3 regions of the Paenibacillus stellifer genome follow, and region 1 is predicted to be linked to each of the others. Evidence: riboswitches for the same ligand, from Rfam matches in the RefSeq annotation. Region 1 holds a riboswitch; each other region holds the start of a gene.

Region 1 (6,611 bases):
ATATTCTCGAGCAGTATGAGGATAACCGGATTATCCGTCCGCGCGCGGAGTATACGGGCCTGGTGGAGCAGAAATATGTTCCGGTTGATGAAAGATAGGTGAACTTCAGGCTAGCGCGGCAGCGTTAATGGCAGGCGTATGCTTCTTTCCTTGAGATGGTTGATGGCAGCCTTATGACCGATGAAAGAAGCGTACGCTGCACACACCCATTTATAAGGAGGACTATACATTCATGTTGAAGCTGGAAAAATTCGAACTGCCAACGGAAGGCGAGCAAATTACCATTGAAGGAGGCAAACTCCTGGTTCCGGATCATCCGGTCATTCCATTCATTGAAGGCGACGGAACGGGCCGGGATATCTGGAAGGCGTCCAAGCGCGTACTCGACGCTGCGGTAGAGAAAGCTTACGGCGGCAAGAAGAGCATTGCCTGGTACGAAGTGTTCGCCGGAGAGAAGGCGTTCAATACATATGGAGAATGGCTGCCTAACGATACGCTCGAAGCAATCCGCGAATATATCGTGGCGATCAAGGGACCGCTCACGACTCCGATCGGCGGAGGCATCCGTTCCCTGAATGTGGCCCTTCGTCAGGAGCTGGATCTGTATGTCTGCCTGCGTCCCGTCCGTTATTTCGACGGCGTGCCTTCTCCGGTCAAGCATCCGGAGCTGGTCGACATGGTTATTTTCCGCGAGAACACGGAAGATATTTATGCCGGTATCGAATACCAGGAAGGCTCGGAGCAGGTTAAGAAGGTCATCGAATTTTTGCAAAATGAAATGGGTGTAAGCAAGATCCGCTTCCCTGAGACGTCGGGCATCGGCATCAAGCCGGTATCCTCGGAAGGCTCCAAGCGTCTCGTCCGGGCAGCTGTCGAATATGCGGTCAAGCATGGCCGCAAGAGCGTTACGCTTGTGCATAAAGGCAATATCATGAAGTTCACGGAAGGCGCGTTCAAGAACTGGGGCTATGAAGTGGCCGAGCAGGAATTCGGCGACAAGGTGTTCACATGGAACCAGTACGACAAGATCAAGGATGCCGAAGGTACCGACGCGGCTAATGCGGCCCAGAAAGCAGCCGAGCAGGAAGGCAAAGTCATCATCAAGGACGCCATTGCGGATATCGCACTGCAGCAGGTGCTGACGCGGCCGACGGATTTCGACGTCATTGCTACGCTGAACCTGAACGGCGACTACCTGTCCGATGCGCTGGCAGCGCAAATCGGCGGAATCGGCATCGCGCCTGGCGCGAACATCAACTATGTGACTGGACATGCCATTTTTGAAGCGACTCATGGCACCGCTCCGAAATATGCCGACAAGGATGTCGTGAACCCGGGTTCGGTCGTGCTGTCCGGCGTTATGATGCTGGAGCATCTGGGCTGGCAGGAAGCCGCCGATCTGATCTACAAAGGCATGGGAACGGCGATCAACAACAAGACAGTTACCTATGATTTTGCACGTTTGATGGAAGGCGCAACCGAGCTCAAGTGTTCGGAATTCGCTGACGAAGTCATCAAGCATATGTAGTTCCGCAATTGGGCGGAGCCGGCGAAACTTGTAACGGCTTGGACCATGTGTTACGGGACCATCCTTCCGTTATTGACAATTATATGAACGAGAAACCTCGCTTTATGTGGATAAAGCGGGGTTTTTCTTTTGGAATGATAGTCGATTTGCTATAATATCGTTAGATGTAACATAAATCATAGTAATGTTGGGAGGATCGTGTTATGGACTGGCATGTGCTAATGTTTCTACATATGATCGGTACGGTGGCGCTCGGCTTCTATCTGGTGCTGCCTTTTGTTCTCAGCAAGGCTGAGAAGCTGTCGTCTGCGGCCAAGGAAGGCACACTCAGCGCGATCGGCGGTTTCAACCGCTTTGCCCAATACGGGCTTGTCATCCAGCTGCTGACCGGCGGCTACATGATGACCAAGAAAGATGATCTTTCGGTACCCTGGATGATCATCGTTACGCTGCTGCTGCTTGCGATGTTCGCACTTGCCGGCATTATGGGCAAACCCCTCCGCCTGGCCGCAAATGGCATGAAGGAGAACCGCGATGTCACAAGCGAAACCGGCAAAATCCGGACGCTCAGCGCCCTGCTGGCGGTATTGCTGCTCGTGATGCTGTTCTTCATGGTGTTTAACGAGATTATCTAAAGAATTGCTGCCTCTCGTATGTTTGAAGCTGAACTGCGGTCATTCCGGTGACCTCGGCTCAGCTTCTTTTTGCTGTTTGAGCCTTTTTCGATTGGTTAAGTAAATTTACATAATGGCTGGAACAACTGAAAGAACCGGTATATTAGCAATTAATCCAGCCATCCTAAAGAAAGTGCGGGCCAGCCAGACAACTACGAGAGGAGAATGAGATATGCCCGAGAGCAATTTGAGCAACCTGAAGACTTTGCCGCCCCAGCATCAGAATCACCAGCCCGGCCTTGAGTCGGAAATGACGCCGCCTCCCAAGTATGAGCCTAAAGACTACAAGGCGGCGGGCAAGCTGCTGGGCAAGGCAGCTCTTATTACGGGAGGAGACAGCGGGATCGGCCGTGCGGTGGCGGTAGCTTTTGCCAAAGAAGGCGCCGATGTGGTGATTTCGTATCTGAATGAGCATACCGATGCAGAGGAGACGAAACGCCAGGTCGAGCAGGAAGGACGCAAGTGCATACTCGTGTCCGGCGACATCGGTGTAGAAGCCTTTTGCCAGGACCTCATCAACAAAACCGTGGAAGGGCTCGGCAAGCTGGACATTCTGATCAACAATGCCGCTGAGCAGCATCCGCAGGAGAAGATCGAATATATTACGAACGAACAGCTGGAACGGACATTCCGCACGAATATTTTCTCGATGTTCTATTTGACGAAGGCGGCGATGCCCCATCTGGGACAAGGCTCAACCATCGTAAATACGACTTCGATAACGGCTTACCGGGGCAGCCCTCAGCTGCTGGACTATTCCGCAACAAAAGGCGCCATTCTGGCGTTCACCCGGTCCCTGTCCATGAACCTTATAAGCAAGGGCATTCGCGTCAACGCGGTAGCGCCGGGGCCGATCTGGACGCCGCTCATTCCGTCCACGTTCGACGAGAAGAAAGTCAGCGAGTTCGGCGCTTCGCAGCCGATGAAGCGTCCGGGTCAGCCGGAGGAGCTGGCTCCCGCCTTTGTGTATCTGGCATCCGACGATTCGTCGTATGTCAGCGGCCAGGTGATGCATGTTAACGGCGGCGAAATTGTAGGCAGCTAATCGAACGCGGCTAATCTTAGGCGGTACAGCCCTTTTATAACAAAAGGGATAGGATTTGCTGGGAATATATGCTACACTACCTGTGGTTACTCAATTTCATAGTCGTTGACACTGGGGGCGCCGCAAGGCTGAGACGAACGTTTAAGTTCGGACCCTTCGAACCTGATCTGGTTTATACCAGCGTAGGGAAGTGAGAGCGAATGGACGTTTATTCAGCCTTTGTGGTTCAGTTAACGCGATTTCCGCCGCCTTCCTTCGGGAGGGCGGTTTTTTGCATCTGGGAATGAGAAGCGGCGCACAGTGCCTAGAGAAAGGAGCTATATCCATGCGTCCCGAGATCCATCTGGTGTCCCAAGGAGACATGAACCTCGAATCTCTTCTTGCGATTGCCGCCGGGGTACATCCTTTCGTGGATTTTATTCATTTGCGGGAAAAAAGAATCACTGCGAAGGAGCTGCTTCGGCTTGTGGAGGAAATGGCAGAGCACGGCGTTCCGCTCGGAAAAATGATCGTGAACGACCGGCTGGATGTCGCGCTGGCCTCCGGGGCGGGAGGTGTGCAGCTTGCCGGACACAGCCTGCCGGCCTCAGCAGCAAGGAGGATTGCTCCCGGCATCCGCCTGGGATGCTCTGTTCATTCGCCGGAAGAGGCGGCCTTGGCGGCAAGGGAAGGAGCGGATTTCTGCCTGTACGGCCATGTCTATGCCTCGGCGAGCAAGCCCGGTCTTCCTGCGAGAGGGATTGGCGGACTTCAGGCAGCGGTTCGCGCCTGTCCGGCTCCCGTCATCGCCATCGGCGGTATCGGGCCGGAGCTGGCGGGAGAAGTGCTGCGTACAGGAGCGGCCGGGTTCGCGGTTCTGTCCGGCATTTGCGGGGCTGAAGATCCGGTGTCGGCAGCGAGAGCTTACCGTGAGGCGGCGGAGGCCGCAATGAAGGGTGAGGCAGCGGAGGCTGCAATGAAGGAAATTACGGAAGGAGATGTTGGCGTTGAAGGTGGTAATTAACGGAGAGGAAACCTTGCTCCCTGAGGAATGCGGGACGCTAGCCGGGCTTCTCCGGCTTCCGGAATGGAAGGACCGGAGACTGGTTGTGGAATTGAACGGAGAGATCGTCAGCCGGGAGGAATATGACCAACTGTCGCTTAACAATGGCGACCGGATCGAGCTGGTGCATTTTGTGGGGGGAGGCTGATCATGAGCATGAAACCTGATGAGGAGAGCCGTTACAGCAGGCAGGAGCGCTTCTATGGAATCGGCGCCGAAGGCCAGCGCAGACTGGCGGAGAAGAAGGTCTTGATCGTTGGAGCGGGCGCTCTAGGCTCGGCATGTGCGGAGACGATGGTCCGCTCGGGGGTAGGCCGCGTTACGCTCGTTGACCGCGATTATGTGGAGTGGAGCAATTTGCAGCGGCAGAATTTATATGACGAGGCGGATGCCGCCGAGCATATGCCGAAAGCGGCTGCGGCCGCGCGAAGGCTGCGGAGTGTCAATTCGGCGGTTGAAGTGGAGGGCATCGTCGCCGATATTACAGCGGGTGACATCGCTCTCTATATGGACGGCGTCGATCTTGTTCTGGACGCCTCCGACAATTTTGAGGTTCGGATGATTCTGAACGATATTACCGCCAAAATGGACATCCCCTGGATATACGGAGCCTGTACCGGCAGCTATGGGCTGTCGATGACAATCGTCCCAGGGCAGAGCGCCTGTCTGCATTGTCTGATGGACGGAATACCCGGAGGGACGGATACATGCGATACGGCAGGCATTATCGGACCTGCCGTACAGATGACCGCCGCTTTTCAGACTGCCGAGGCGCTGAAATGGCTGTCAGGCCGTACGGAAGCGCTGCGGGGCACGTTGGTCTCCTTCGACCTGTGGACGAACCGTCACTCGTCCGTCCGCACGGACAAGCTGAAGCGAGCCGATTGTCCGTCTTGCGGGACGAGCCGGACCTATCCGTATCTGTCTGCAGCCTCCCACACCAGGACGGCTGTCCTGTGCGGACGGGATACGGTGCAGATTTCTCCGCCCGCGCCGCTCAAGCTGGACCTGGAGGAGTGGGGAAGACGGCTGGCTCCTTATGGAAGAGTGGAGCGGAATCCGTTCATGCTTTCTTTTACAGCGGATCACCGCCGGCTGGCGGTGTTTCCGGACGGACGCGTCCTCGTTCACGGAACCGGCGATCCGGCGGAGGCGCGTTCGCTGTATCATCGCTATTTCGGGTAATTCGCACCATGAAGCTTATGTTATGAAATCCTAATGGGAATCAAGGAGGAATTATTCAATGTCACAGGATCTCTTTCATATCGGCGGCAAAAGCCTGAGCAGCCGCCTGTTCATCGGCACAGGCAAGTACAGCCGCAATACGCTGATTCCGGAGGTTGTGGAAGCCTCCGGATCGGAGGTCATTACCGTAGCTCTCCGGAGAATCGATCCCGCTTCCCGTGAGGAAAATATTCTTACGCATATTCCTCCTCATATGACACTGCTTCCGAACACGTCCGGAGCGCGAACTGCGGAGGAGGCGGTGCGCATCGCACGGCTGGCAAGAGCCGCCGGTATGGGGAATTGGGTGAAGATCGAAGTGATCAATGATCAGAAGTATCTCCTGCCGGACAATCTGGAGACGGTCAAGGCTACGGAAATTCTGGCGGCGGAAGGCTTCATCGTGCTGCCCTATATGAGCCCCGATCTGTCGGCAGCGCTCCGGCTGAGAGATGTCGGCGCCGCAGCGGTCATGCCGCTGGGCGCTCCCATCGGCAGCAACCGGGGGCTTAAGACGAAGGAACTGGTCGGCATCCTGATCGAAGAGGCCGGACTGCCAGTCATTGTGGACGCCGGTATCGGCCGCCCGTCCGAGGCGGCCGAGGCGATGGAGATGGGCGCCGCCGCTGTGCTGCTTAACACGGCGATTGCCACCGCCCGCGATCCGCTTCTGATGGCCGAAGCGTTCCGCGGCGCCGTCGCTTCGGGACGGCAGGCTTATCTGGCAGGCCTTGGCGCGGTCCGGAATGCGGCCGAGGCTTCCTCGCCGCTGACCGGATTCCTGAGCGTTTAGGAGGGGCGGATCATGAGCTTTTACGATACCCTTCTGAAGCTGGAAAGTATGCCGCTCGGTGAGCAATCCGGACAATATGGAAGAAATGATGTGGAACGGGCGTTGTCCCGCGAGAAGCTGGACCCGGAGGATCTTCTAGCCCTCTTGTCTCCGGCGGCTGTCCCGTATCTGGAGGAAATGGCCCAGAAGGCGCACCGTATTACCCGTGCTCATTTCGGCTACGCCGTCCAGCTGTTCACGCCGATGTACGTGGCGGATTATTGTGTCAATCAATGCACCTACTGCAGCTTCAGCGTTGAGCATGA
Region 2 (6,611 bases), 540 kb from region 1:
TCCGACCGATTAGGCTTCCTTGATTTTGGACAGCTCAGCGTAACGCTCAGTCGTCAGAACCGAGAGCTGGTTCAGGAATTCGATCTGGAAGCTGCCCGGTCCCTGCCCGGCGGTCTTCCCGGCTGCGATTTCTGCGGCGACACCGTAGAAGGAGATTGCTTCAGCCGCCGCCTCAAGCTTCTGGTCACCTGCGACCGCAAGGAAAGCCGCGACGACAGAGCTGAGCAGGCAGCCCGTTCCCGTTACCTTGGTCAGAATCGGATGGCCGTTGGCGGCGATGTAGGTCGTCTTGCTGTCGGTGATGACATCCTCAGCCCCGGTAACGATGACGATGCAGTCCAGCTGAGCGGCGGCTTTCCTTGCGATGGCGACGACATCGCCCTCGCCCGATCCAGCGTCAACGCCTTTGCTGGACCATTTCTCGCCGATGACATTGGCCACCTCGGCGACATTGCCGCGAAGTGCCGTAAGCTTTATTTCGGAGGTGAGGCGGTGCGTAACCTCGGTGCGGTACGATGTTGCACCCGCTCCGACGGGATCAAGCACAAGCGGCACGCCGTGTGCGTTGGCAGACTTCCCGGCCAGCAGCATCGACTTGATCGCATGTTCGTTCAAGGTGCCGATATTAATGAGGACCGCGCCGGACATGGCCGCGACATCGGCCACTTCCTCATGGGCGTCCGCCATGAACGGAGAAGCGCCGAGCGCCAGCAAGCCGTTGGCGGTGAAATTGGTCACGACAATATTCGTAATGTTGTGAATAAGGGGATTCGCATCCCGCAGTTTTTGAATAAAAGACATCTTAAATTCCTCCCTGGATTATAAATTGACAAAAGCGTCTTCCGCTTTGATATCTTCCGTAAGCAGACTGCTATCGATCAGCCACTGGCGCACCTTGTCCCAGCTTGCCGGGTCCTGGGTTCCGAAAGGCTCGCTTCCGGCATCCATCAGCGGAAGCAGAATATTCAGACTCTGCTTCTCGATATCGGCGTCAAGCGGCGCCGTCTTGTCCTCATGCTTCATCAGAATGGAGAGCGCCTCGTCCGGGTGCTCCTGAACGAACTTTTGGCCCTCGCGCATCGCCGTGAGGAACTTGGTGAAATCTTCTTTGTGCTTCTCGATGCCCTCATCGCTTGCGACCAGCACCAGCTCCGAGTAGTCCGGCACACCGTAATCCGCCGGATTGATGGAGACGACCGGATGGCCTTCTTTTTGAAGCAGAAGCTGTTCATGATTGATGAAGCCGCCCATTATGGCGTCCGTCTGTCCGGTTGAGACTGCCGGAATCAGGTCGTAGCCGACATCGACGAACTGCACTTTGGCCGGATCGCCGCCGTCCGCTTTGACCATCGTCTTGACGGCTTCTTCATACAATGGAATGGAGGAATAACCAACCGATTTGCCTTCCAGATCCTTCGGGGTCTTGATGGAGCCGCCTTCCGGCGCCATCAGATGTGCCAGCGGATGCCGGACGATCGAAGCAATGGATTTGACCGGAATCTGCTCGCCGCGCGCCATCAGCACCTGAGGCTGGTAGCTCAGTGCGAGATCGATTTTGCCTGCTGCCGCAAGCTTCAGCGCATCATTCGTATCTGCGGGCATCTGGATGTCGACATCAAGCCCCTGTGCAGCGAAATAGCCTTGGTCCTGGGCAGCATACAGGAACGAATGCACGGCGTTCGGATACCAGTCGAGCATCAGCGTGAGCTTGGATGCAGGCGCGCTCGAAGATTCTGCCGCCGGCTGCGAAGACGCAGCAGGGGAAGAAGATTCGGTAGATGAGTTCGAAGCCGATTGGCCGCAGGCGGCTGTCAGCAGAAGTAGGGACAGCGCCGGAAGAAGCGCCATGCGCCTAATATGCGACAAGGTTTTGGATGGAAGAGATCGGGTTACAGGGTTCATTGCTGTGATCCTCTTTTCTTTAAGATTAGAAATTCGAGCAGACGGACGGCAAGAAAGAGTAGAAGGCCCATCGCCGACAGCAGGAAGATGGCGGCGAACATTTCGGCGCTGTGCAGGCTGCCTGCCATTCGGCGGCTGTAGTAGCCGAGCCCCACGGTGCCTCCGAGCCATTCGCCGATGGTTGCGCCGATGACACAGTAGACAACGCACAGACGAAGTCCGGAGAAGAAGGAGGGCAGCGCCAGCGGAATGCCAACCTTCAGCAGCAGTTGGCGGCGGCTCGCGCCCATCGTGAGCAGCAGGTCGCGATAGCCCCCGTCGCTGCGCCGCAGCCCATCGTATACGCCAACGACGATAGGGAAGAAGGCTGTCAGGAAGACGACCGCGACCTTGCTCCACATCGAGTAGCCGAACCACATGATGAAGAGCGGCGACAGCGCGATCAGCGGAATCGTCTGGCTGATGACGATGAACGGATACAGCGCTTTTTCCACCGTGCCGGAGAGATGCATGGCTGTTCCGAGCAGGATGCCGACCAGGATGGACAGCAGGCAGCCGGTCAGTGTCTCCGCCAGCGTCGCGGGAAGATGCGTGCGGAGCAGCAGTCCGGCGTTGTCCAGAAGTGCGGCCATGATGGAGCTTGGCGCGGGCAGGATGAACGGCGGTACATGGCCGGTGCGTACGGCTCCTTCCCAGAGAGCCGCAATCAGGAGAAGCAGAAGCAGGAACAGGCCGTAGCGGGACAAGATTTTGCTAAGCGAGGCGGGATTCATACAGCCTCCGTTCCAGTTCGGCTCTCATGGCAACGAAGCCGGGCTCATAATTCGACTGCAAGCTGCGCGGCCTTGGCAGCCCGACCACAAGCTCTTGAAGCGGGCCGCTGCTACCCTTCGGCATCAGCAGCACCCGGTCGCTGAGGAGCAGAGCTTCCTCCAGATCATGTGTAATGAAGAGGGCGGACCGTCCGAGTCCGTCCCACAGCTCCAGCAGCCAGCGGTGCATGTCCCGCTTGGTAATGGCGTCGAGCGCGCCGAATGGCTCGTCGAGCAGGAGCAGTTCCCCTTCGCACAGGAGGGTGCGAAGGAAGGCCGCGCGCTGGCGCATGCCGCCGGACAGCTCATGCGGATATGCCTTCTCGCTTTCGGCAAGGCCGAAGCGCTGCAGCATGTCCCGCACATGCGCTGTGGCGGCAGCATCCGCCTTGCCCTTGATTTCCAGCGGCAGCAGGCAGTTGTCCTGCACCGTGCGCCAGGGCAGCAGCAGATCCTGCTGGGGCATGTAAGCGGTCTTGCCGAGACGGCCTGTCTCGGGAGCCAAGCCCTGCAGCCGGATGCTGCCCCCGGTCTGCTGGACAAGACCGGCGATGATTTTGAACAGCGTGCTTTTGCCGCAGCCGCTGGCTCCGACAATGCTGACGAATTCGCCGCGCCGGACGGTCAGCGACAGCTCCGAGAAGAGCGGCGGCTGCCCGGGAAAGGCGAAGCTCAACCGGTTCAGCGCCAGAAGTTCGTCCATAATGCGTTTCGCTCCTTTCCGGTTTATGCCAACCTGTTACTCTTAAAGAAACAAAGACCCGTCCATTTCCGGAAGGAAATGAACGGGTCTTTAACAAGTTTATGCCGATGATTGCAGGTGTCTGCATGGCTTGAAATGTAAGGTCCTGACGTTCACTTCCCTCCGCTGGTATAATCCAGATCAGGTTCCAAGGGTCTAAAAGCGCGGGCTTTCGTCTCAGTCCAATTGACTCCCCTAGTGAAATGCGGTCATTATTCGGTTGTGATTGTGTTTAACTATAACATACCTCATGCCTGGGTCTCAATGAAGGATTTCAATATAACCAAACAGCCGCCCCCCGTGCATTCGCACGGAGAATCGGCTTCTCAAAATATGGAGCAAAATCACATTTTATCCTTAGTTAGGTGCATAGTCTTATTGATACCATCGGCATTACTTCGCCTTATGCTCTTGCAAATACTCCAGCGCGTTGTACAGCATAACAGCCGCTTCCGCACGGGTGATCTTGTCCTTGGGATGGAAAGCTTCGTCTGCATTCAGCGTGTTGACTTTGTAGGTCAGCGAGCGCTGGACTGCGCCCTGGTAGGAAGGAGTGAGCTGGTCCTCATCGGAAATAGCCGCAGGTTTGATATTGATCATCGGAAGTCCGCCGGCTTGCTCCATGCCCTGGATCAGGTAGAAGGTGAACTGCTCCTTGGTCAAAGGCGCCTTGGGATCGAGATCGGACGGCAGGTCGACATGATTATAGAAGGCGTTGATAAAAGCCTGGGCATACCAGGCGTTGTCCGGCACCTTGGCGAAATGGTCGCTGGCCTCCGGCGCCTTCACGAAATCAATGGCTGCCAGACTGAGCTGGAAGCCGCCCGAAATCAGCTGGACGCCTTCGGCAGCCGTCAACGCCTGCTCCGGTTTGAACTCTGAAGCCGTCAGGCCTTGAACGAAGCCTCTTTCATGCAGGCTCTCAATTTTATCCTTGTCCTTCATTGATCCCAGATCGGTGAATTGACTTCCGGCAGCGAAGCCCGAAGCTCCGGTTGAAGCGGTAATCAGTGAGCTGATCGCGAGTGCCGCGAGTACATGTTTGGTCGATATCATTATTGTCTGCACCTCCAGTAGAGTACGGCCTTGCGGGCCGCCATCACTATCTAAACGGAAGTGCAGTGGAAAATGTTGCTGGTTCGTCCACGCGGCGGATTTGACGGTGCAGTACTGCCTTCGAATTCATGTACATGTCTTTGTGCCGCGGTTTAGCTAACCGATTTCTTCTTAACTGTCTGACGCTTCTTCTTCATTCGCTGAAACCTCCCCATAATGATGTGAGTTCCCAACATCTTATTGAGGAGGCTATAGTTATGTAGGGCAAATATCAGGGAGGTGAAGATTTAATATTCAGTGGAAAAAAAAGCGCTGTTAATGATCGTTAAGACTCCACATTCGCATCATTCCATTTCGGCATTTCACGCTAAAATGCTCCGGATCTGGCGATCCGAAGCATGCATTGGGCAAATTGGATTGTCTCAGCCGCGATCCCTAATCCTTGCAACCCTCGATCCAATCGGACCCCGGAGATTCGGTCACAGTAACTAATTAATCCCTCGGAACAACAAATTCCGATAGGGGTAAGGCGAGCCGGGATATTTGAACTTCATGGCAATGCCCGATTCCTCAATTGTTACAGCTCTAAGCGCGGAAGTGCGGACAAGGCTTCTGACCATGTGATCGACTGCTCGCCGGTCGCCACGGCGGATGCCGAGAGCAACGGCAGCAGCAAAATTCCGGTTGACCGACAGCTCGTGATAGAACGGAAGGACGGCTCTCGCGATCCGCCGGCTAATCGCAGTGCTGAAGGTGAACTGGACCAAGCCGGGCGGGATGGTCGTGCCGTTCGAATAGACGCTCTTGGAGCGCGGGAAGTCGAAGTCCACAAAATAGCCGATGCCGTTCGTTCCATATCCCTGCCGGGCCGCCAGAGGAGCGGACAGCCTTAGCAGCTCTCCCATAAGATCCAGATCCGCAGTGACGATGGAGCGGGTCCAGCTCTCGGCAAAGCTGCGGCTGGCGGCGATGGCCTGGTACAGCGGCGCCATGCCAGTTGCGACGCGAGACAGCATCTCCGCCGTTACCAGCGCCTTGAACTCCTTGGTTGCCCGTTGCCGTTGCATCCGGTATTCCTCCTTATTACACTGCCTTTCTATAAGTATATGAATTAGCCCGGCGGCCGTGTGGGCATACGCTCACAGAAGGGGGATGAATATGCGGATTCTCATCCGGTCCGGATATACGGAATGCATAACATCCGTAATTTCAAAATCAGGTCCGTCCCCGCGAGTATAATTGGAGCCCGGCAGCCAGCAGCTATAGATGAAGTTTCGGGTCCGTTCAACGAGATCGGCGTGACCAAAGGCTTTGAATTCCGCATAAGTCCCGGCTGGCAGTTCAATCTTCACGTAGCCATCCCCCGGAGGAACAGCCGATTCGTCACATAGCTCGCCCACGACAAAGGAGAAGCCGCCGTCATCCTTGAATCCGCAAGCTACACCGTAAGCCATGTCAGGCGCGAGACGGCCCGGAATCAGACTAAAACGCCCGTTCCGGCCAAAATCATCATAAAAGCCGGGAATCTCCCGGTAATGCTGCCCGTCGTTCAGATGCGTGGGATATTCATAACCGATTACAAACCGGCGTTCCAGCCGGACAATATCCGGACGGCTTACACCGGCATCGCTTGGAGTTCTATGCTCCAGACCGATGAATGAGATCGGCTCAAGCCCGCTGAAGGCGGCGGAGTTCTGGCGGAACTTCCCGGGTGTTGTTCCGGTATAGCTTTCAAAAGCACGGGTGAAGGCTTCCTGGGATTGATATCCGGCGTTCAGCGCAATCGGCAGAATGCCCTCCTCCGAGTCGAGCAGCAGCCTGCCCGCTTCGGTTAATCTGCGTTTGCGTATGTATTCCTGCACACTGAAGCCCGATATTGCCTGGAACATACGCTGAAAATGAAACGATGAATATCCGGCGGCTGCCGCGATTTCACGAATTCCTAGTTCTTGCTGAAGATGATGTTCGATGAGGTCAACGGCGTTCTGGATTTGTCGGTATGCGTTCATGGGATCTTCCTTTCTGCGGACAGCTCCGCCTGAGATGAGTCAAGTATAATCGAGCGATCTTTTCATGTTTTGATTTCTGATGCGCAATTG
Region 3 (6,611 bases), 1.7 Mb from region 1:
GCGGGTCAGGGCGTCGAGCGCGCTGAACGGCTCATCCAGGAGCATAAGCTCCTGGGGCGCCAGCAGCGCGCGGAGAAAGGCGGCGCGCTGCTGCATGCCGCCCGACAGCGTGTGCGGATACGCGGTTTCGAATCCGCCGAGACCCGCCTTCGCGAGCCAGCGCCGCGCTTCCTCGCGGGCTGCGCCTCTCGCCGCGCCTTTCAGCTCGCGGGCGAGAATGACGTTGTCCTCGACGCTGCGCCACGGCAGCAGCGCCGGCTGCTGCGGCATATAGCTGATGCCGCCTCTCTCGCCAGTGACGGGCTTGCCGCTCATCGAGATTGAGCCGGAATCCGGCCGGATCAATCCTCCGATAATCTGGAGCAGCGTGCTTTTGCCACAGCCGGAAGGCCCGACGATCGACACGAACTCCTGGCGGCTGACGGTCAGGGAGACGTTGTCCAGGACCTGTAGGCTCTGTCCTTTCTGGCGGAACGATTTGGAGACGCCGGATACGTTCAGAGCGGGCGATTGAGAGGCCGGCTCAGGGACGCCGGAGCCGGGTATATTCATAGGCTTCATAAGGCCGCTCCTTTCAAGGCTCCCAGGATCTGACGTCTATTCATGCTTGCGGGGCTTCCAGCGGATCAGCCACTTCTCCAGCAAGGCGACGGCGGCGAACAGCAGAAGACTGAGCAGAACAATCAGAATAATGGCGAGAAACATGCGGTCCGTGCGGTAGGCCGCTTTCTGCAACTGCATGTAATAGCCCAGTCCTTCGCCGGAGCCGACCAGCTCGGCGACGACCGCGCCGGTCACGGCATAGGCTGCGGAAATTTTGATGCCCGAGAATAGCGAGGGCAGCGAGTGCGGCAGCTCGAGCTTGGTGAATATTTGCCACCGCGAGGCGCCGGCCATCTTCATGTAGTTCAGCATGACCCGGTCGGTCTGGGCCAGTCCGCCCAGGCCGGCAACGGCGACGGGAAAGAAGCAGACCAGCGTGATAAGAATCACCTTCGGCAGCAGACCGAAGCCGAACCAGATGACGAGCAGCGGACCGAGCGCGACGATGGGCACATTCTGGCTCAGAATGAGCAGCGGGTAGAACGCCCGCGACAGACCGGGCAGCAGATAGAGTATCATGGCAGCAAGGATACCGGTCAGCACGCCGATCGGGAAGCCGATGAGAGTCAGCCGCAGCGTCGCCAGCATATGGCCCCTGAGCGAAGCGGAGCCTGCCGACGCCTCTTTCCAGAGATCGGAGGGGGCGGGCAGGACCCATTTTTCAATATGAAACCAGGAGACCGACAGCTGCCACAGTGCGAGGAACAGAATGACCGTCAGCAGCGGCGGCCAGATTTTATTCCAAAGGGAATTCACGGACGATATTTCTCCGTCAGTCCGTCCATGCTGATTCCGCCCGGATAATGGGCGATTTTGATTTGGGAGATGACGCTCGGGCAGCCGGCTTCAATCAGTGCTTCCTGCATCTCCTTCACGATCTCCAGCAGTTCCGGCAGCTCGCCTTCCATTGTCGTCTCCAGCGCGTTCACCTGATGCTTCACGCCGGAGCGCTGAATGACCTCAATCGCTGTGTCCACATAGGGGATCGAATCTTCGCCTCCCGGCGTCTTCGGAATGACCTGAATGCTCAGCAGTGTGCTTGCCATAATTATCTCTTCCTTTCGGTTGTATGGAATCTAAGCAAAGGGCGGTCTTACTGTCCGTCCGGCAAAAAATCGTTCGTGAACGCCTTGGAAGATTCAAGCGGCTGATCGAGCAGCTTCAGCCCGTACATCCAGTCCGCGTAATTCTTCCATACCTCGGCCTTCTGCTCGCCCCAGCGGGAAGCGTCGTCCTTGTATTTCGGACTGAGCCATTTCTGGCTCGCCTGCACGAGATCGGCATCCAGATCCGGCACCGCCTTGATCAGGATGTCCGCGGCTTCCTTCGGATGGTCGATCGCGTACTGATAGCCCTTCGACGTCGCTTTCAGGAAAGCCTTCACCACTTCGGGGTGATCGGCGATTTCCTTCTCGCTGGTCGTCAGCACCGGCGTATAGTAATCGAGCTGCGGCGCATAGTCTTTCAGGTACAGCATATCGAGCGGCTCGTTCCGGAGCTCGGCCTGAATGCCTGTCCATCCGTAGAAAATCCAGGCGAAGTCAATGTCGCGTTTGACGGCCGTGAAATAATCGGCTTCCCCGATCGTAACCTGCTTGACCTTCTTCACGTCTCCGCCTTCGGGGTCCATGATGGCCTTCATCGCGGCTTCTTCTACCGGCGAGCCCCAGCCGCCGTAGGTTTTGCCCTCGAAGTCCTTGGGCGACTTGATGTTCCGGTCCTTGGGAGCCGCGAAGCCGGAGGTATTATGCTGGATGATGGCGGCGATGGAGACGAGCGGCACGCCTTGAATGCGGGCCAGCGTCAGGCTGTCCTGGGCGCCGACGCCGAAGGCGGCTTCTCCGGATGCGACCATCGTGTCCGAACCGGCCTCGCCCGGCTGTACGATCTCGACATCCAGGCCTTCCTCCTGGTAATATCCGAGCTCCTTGGCCACGTACAGTCCGGTATGATTCGTATTCGGCGTCCAGTCGAGCGCGACCTTCACCTTGGCGCTTACGGCTGGCGAAGCGGCCGCCGATGCTGCGGAACTGGCAGAAGGCGAGGTCTGACCTTCTCCGGCTTTGTCAGTGCCTCCTGCGTTATTCCCTGCTCCGCAGCCCGATACGGCAAGTACGAGCAGGCCGGCCAGAGCCGGTCTTAACCATTTGTTGATCCCCATCACAGTGCTTCTCTCCTTTATATCTGTCTTGGGACCGTTAATCGCGGTCCCGAAAGCTTTCAAGCAGACGGTTCTCCCCCCCGAAACGACAAAAAAGCGTCCCTGGATACGGCGGGACGCGGCTGAGCGCATGAGGTGCGGCTGCCTTGGCAAGGCGGGCTGCACGGCGATGTCATTCCTACGCTGGCATTATCCAGATCAGGTATAAGGGTCAGTATCTTTGCGGGATACACTCTCAGCCGGCCGTTATTCCAGCACCCCTGGTTCATATGAAGTTCCGGGCATTTCTTCTGCTGCTTACGGGTATTATAGACACAGGACTCGGGAATTGTCCAGTGGGCGGGGACCCGGTCAAGGCCTTATAACGGGCGGAATTTTCCGGAAACAGGCTGTTGTTCTGCATGTCCCGGCGGCCTCCCGCCTGCTGCCTGCGCTTTCTGCCCGGCACTGGAATTGGGCGGTCCAACCGCGACGCGGGCCATAAGGAACGGCGTCAGGCGAAATCTGGCGGCGTCTCCGTCCGCTCCGCTTTCGCCCGGGATGATTTCTGCGGCGGTTCTTGGACAGCTGGCGAAACCCCGATCTCCCTGCTCTAGCCCGCTACTCGAACTTTCTGCGGCGCAGACGGGATCTGATGCTGCCCCAGAGCTCGCGGATCGTCAGGATGGCGCTGACCGTGATGCCGCTGAAGGTCAGGAACAGCGCCAGATACTCGAAGGGAGAGTAGCCGCTCATTTTGCTCCAGTCGATGCTGCCCTTCAGGTCGTCGATGACCTGGTTCATGCCGTATATGCCGCTGACGACCGTGAAGACGGTCAGAATCATGAGCAGATTGTCCCGGCGCTTGGCCTGAAACTTCTCCTGATACTGAAACAGGTCCGCCAGCGTCTGCTTCACTTCCTCGAACAGCTCGTCGTTGCCGTATACTTTTCGAAGCTGGTAGAAGATTTCGCGCCCCTGTGTCTGTGAAATAAGCTCCATGAAATAGAACTTGGCCGAGAACTTGTTAATGTAATAGATGAGATCCTGAATTTCTTCATTGTCGCGCTCGATGCGCAGCCTCGAATGGACATTGGCCAGCTTGAGCAGAACGATTTTATGAAAAAGGCTGAGCAGCAGACCGTAATAATATTCCCCGTACATCTGGTTCGCCAGCTTGAGAGAGATTTCGGGACCGGACCGGCTGAGACAGCAGAAGGTCTGCTCGTTCGTCATATAGTAGGTGTCCGGCCCCCAGCGGCTGTAGCGGTGGTCCCGGCAGTAATCCTCGATATATTCTGCGCTGCTCGCGCTTGTATACGGGCTGCCGTCCTGCGTCATGCCGTCCAGCTGCGAAGCCCGGTAACAGGTCTGCGGATCAATCTCCGCACCTTCTTCCAATCCATAGAAAGCCTGCACCATCATCCGCTCATCCACGAAGAATGGCAGCGTCTCGAAGTAAGCGCCGTCCAGATCGGACTGGTCAAGAAAATCCTCAAGCCCCTTCACCAAATTCCGGAACACGAAATCCTCCATCTGTTCGAATGACTTGTCTTCGCAGACGATGCGGCAGGCGGCGTCTGCTTCCGTCACATTTTCCAGGGAACGGAAACGATCGGCGAATTCAAGGACATGTTTAAGAGGAATCCGGTCTCCCTCAATTCGGGTGCGCACCGTGACAAAACCAAGCTGAAACGGGCAGATGAACACATCGGTCGACAGCACCTGAAAGGGGATGCAGCACTGGGTCAGATCCATCGTGCATTCAAGCCCATTCACCCGGGAAAAGCGGCGAAAGGTGTCATGGTCCTGTCCTTTTCTCGGAAACAGTACATGTGCGGCAAACGGCATGTAAGAACGCTCCATGTGCTCATGCGATACGCAGTAGCCGTCCCCGTAATATTCATGCTGCAGTTCTTTGCGATCCAGGAAAAAGGGGGTGAAGCCGTCCCGGCCCAATCTTTCCGCAAGCCTCGGCCCCAGTCCCTTAGTGATCGAGAAAGGGAAAATAAACTGCAATAGCGCAGTATGCAAGATGGGTTCGCCACTCTGCTGGTTCATAACATTCCTCCCGGCTACAACGTTAATCATTCTGAATCTCCTAAGTGTACCTTACCCTTTCAGGAGCTGCAAAAAAACGGGAATAGCTCTCTCCCCGGATTCATTCTTCCCCGAGCGGGTACATTAACAAGTATCGGAAGTCCTCGCCTATAAGCGATGGGTTTGGCACAGAAAGGAGACGGGACACAAGATGGATAAGAAAGAGCTGGAGCAGCACATTATGCAGGCGCTTGATGACAATAAGTTTGGTTCCTTTGCTACGATTGAAGCCGGCAACAAGCCGAAGGTGCGTTATATGGCTATTTTTCATGACGGCCTGAAGATTATGCTGGCGACCGACCGCAAGACGCATAAGGTGGAAGAGCTTCAGAATAATCCGAATGTCTACCTGCTGCTCGGCTTTGAAGCCGGAGGCACGAAGGACGTTGTCGGGATTGAGGCCCGGGCTTCCGTCACCAAGGACGAATCGCTTCGCGGCAAGGTGTGGAGCAAGGATCTGGAGCGCTGGTTCAGCGGACCGGATGATCCTGATTATGTGATCCTGGAGCTTGCTCCGACACGGATCGAGTATACCGGCAAGAACGCCCAGCATGAGGTATGGGAGAAGGAGACGGCTTCAGCTATCAAATAAACTCGGAGCCTATATACAGGAGGAGCGGCAGCCAAGGAGCGCTTCGTTAGATCAGGTCAGCCAGAAACTTCTGGTTGGCCTGTTTTTGCATGTACTTTTTTGTTATCCGGAGTCTTTCGCAAAAGACCTGGACTAGCTGCGGCAGGCAGCGGCTCAAGTCCCGGTTGGCAGGGTTGTTTTTCCATACGTTTCCTGATTCCCCGGGGAAAAGCTGGTATAATAACGGCATTATCGGTATTATACAGTTCCCAAGGAGGACACCTATGCATTGCAGCGACTGTTATCCCGCCACCCCGATGGAGGATGAGGGAATGATGAAAGTCAGGCCGGTTATGCCCTGCCTTGAGAACGCCATGCAGGGTGCCGGATTTCATTGCGACATCATGAACGGCAGCGAGTATGTAATCCCGTACCGGTCCCGCGACCAAATTCTGTCCATCGTCGATCTGCTGGAGGAAAGGGAGAACGCGGAGTCTATCACGGTATGTCTGAAAGGGAAGCACCGGCATGAACCGGCGGAACGATGGGTATCTCTTTCCCAGCTGCGGGTTCGCATCGTCAACCATGCCCTGATCAATGTTATCATCAACAAGGAGTTCTGCAGCTATATGCAGCCGATCGTGAATTCAGCCGAGCATATCGTCGGGTTCGAATTTCTGCTTCGTCCCATTCCGGGCGGCCCCTGCTTCCAGCCTCACACGCTGTTTGAAGTGGCGAGAGGGAGCGGCTATCATTCCGTTCTGGACCGGGCGGCGCTTGTGTCCGCCATCGAATCCAGCCGGATACTTCCGGACGGGATGAAGAGGTTTATCAATTTTCTGCCATCAACCATTAATAATCCCAAATACTGTCTTGCCCATTCGTTCGATGCGATTCAGCGCAGCGGCCTGCGGCCGGAGGACTTCGTATTCGAAGTCGTCGAGACGGAGATGATCCGCGACATCGGGCATCTGAGCGCAATCTTCTCGGAGTACCGGCAGCATGGCGTTCATGTGGCTCTTGACGACGTCGGTTCCGGCTTCGCCACCCTGGAGGTGATGGAGCGGCTGCGCCCGGATTACGTCAAAATTGACCGCGATTTAATCAGTCTATGCGACAAGGAACGCAGCAAGCAGGAGTCGATCCGCGAGATCGTGGAGAAGTCCTTACGCTTCGGCGGCCAGGTGCTGGCGGAAG

What was found. Region 1 has a riboswitch for thiamine pyrophosphate ahead of PSTEL_RS09595 (thiamine phosphate synthase). Riboswitches for the same ligand answer to the same signal wherever they lie in the genome.
Region 2: another riboswitch for thiamine pyrophosphate. It lies ahead of PSTEL_RS12160 (ABC transporter ATP-binding protein); the one in region 1 lies ahead of PSTEL_RS09595 (thiamine phosphate synthase).
Region 3: another riboswitch for thiamine pyrophosphate. It lies ahead of PSTEL_RS02245 (ABC transporter substrate-binding protein); the one in region 1 lies ahead of PSTEL_RS09595 (thiamine phosphate synthase).

What each region holds. Positions count from the first base shown of each region.
Region 1 covers NZ_CP009286.1:2,138,232-2,144,842, forward strand. Annotated here, with positions in the region: gene citZ (citrate synthase) at 1-98, shown strand, start outside; gene icd (NADP-dependent isocitrate dehydrogenase) at 233-1,528, shown strand; gene PSTEL_RS09585 (hypothetical protein) at 1,732-2,163, shown strand; gene PSTEL_RS09590 (SDR family oxidoreductase) at 2,375-3,247, shown strand; TPP riboswitch at 3,351-3,453, shown strand; gene PSTEL_RS09595 (thiamine phosphate synthase) at 3,573-4,250, shown strand; gene thiS (sulfur carrier protein ThiS) at 4,225-4,437, shown strand; gene PSTEL_RS09605 (ThiF family adenylyltransferase) at 4,440-5,474, shown strand; gene PSTEL_RS09610 (thiazole synthase) at 5,533-6,306, shown strand; gene thiH (2-iminoacetate synthase ThiH) at 6,319-6,611, shown strand, end outside.
Region 2 covers NZ_CP009286.1:2,673,496-2,680,106, forward strand. Annotated here, with positions in the region: gene thiM (hydroxyethylthiazole kinase) at 10-801, opposite strand; gene PSTEL_RS28095 (ABC transporter substrate-binding protein) at 820-1,902, opposite strand; gene PSTEL_RS12155 (ABC transporter permease) at 1,899-2,675, opposite strand; gene PSTEL_RS12160 (ABC transporter ATP-binding protein) at 2,656-3,417, opposite strand; TPP riboswitch at 3,558-3,663, opposite strand; gene PSTEL_RS12165 (S-layer homology domain-containing protein) at 3,850-4,512, opposite strand; gene PSTEL_RS12170 (hypothetical protein) at 5,001-5,579, opposite strand; gene PSTEL_RS12175 (AraC family transcriptional regulator) at 5,652-6,521, opposite strand.
Region 3 covers NZ_CP009286.1:463,214-469,824, forward strand. Annotated here, with positions in the region: gene PSTEL_RS02230 (ABC transporter ATP-binding protein) at 1-561, opposite strand, end outside; gene PSTEL_RS02235 (ABC transporter permease) at 598-1,359, opposite strand; gene PSTEL_RS02240 (thiamine-binding protein) at 1,356-1,649, opposite strand; gene PSTEL_RS02245 (ABC transporter substrate-binding protein) at 1,697-2,764, opposite strand; TPP riboswitch at 2,923-3,036, opposite strand; gene PSTEL_RS02250 (hypothetical protein) at 3,166-3,360, shown strand; gene PSTEL_RS02255 (hypothetical protein) at 3,365-4,804, opposite strand; gene PSTEL_RS02260 (pyridoxamine 5'-phosphate oxidase family protein) at 4,995-5,435, shown strand; gene PSTEL_RS02270 (EAL domain-containing protein) at 5,747-6,611, shown strand, end outside.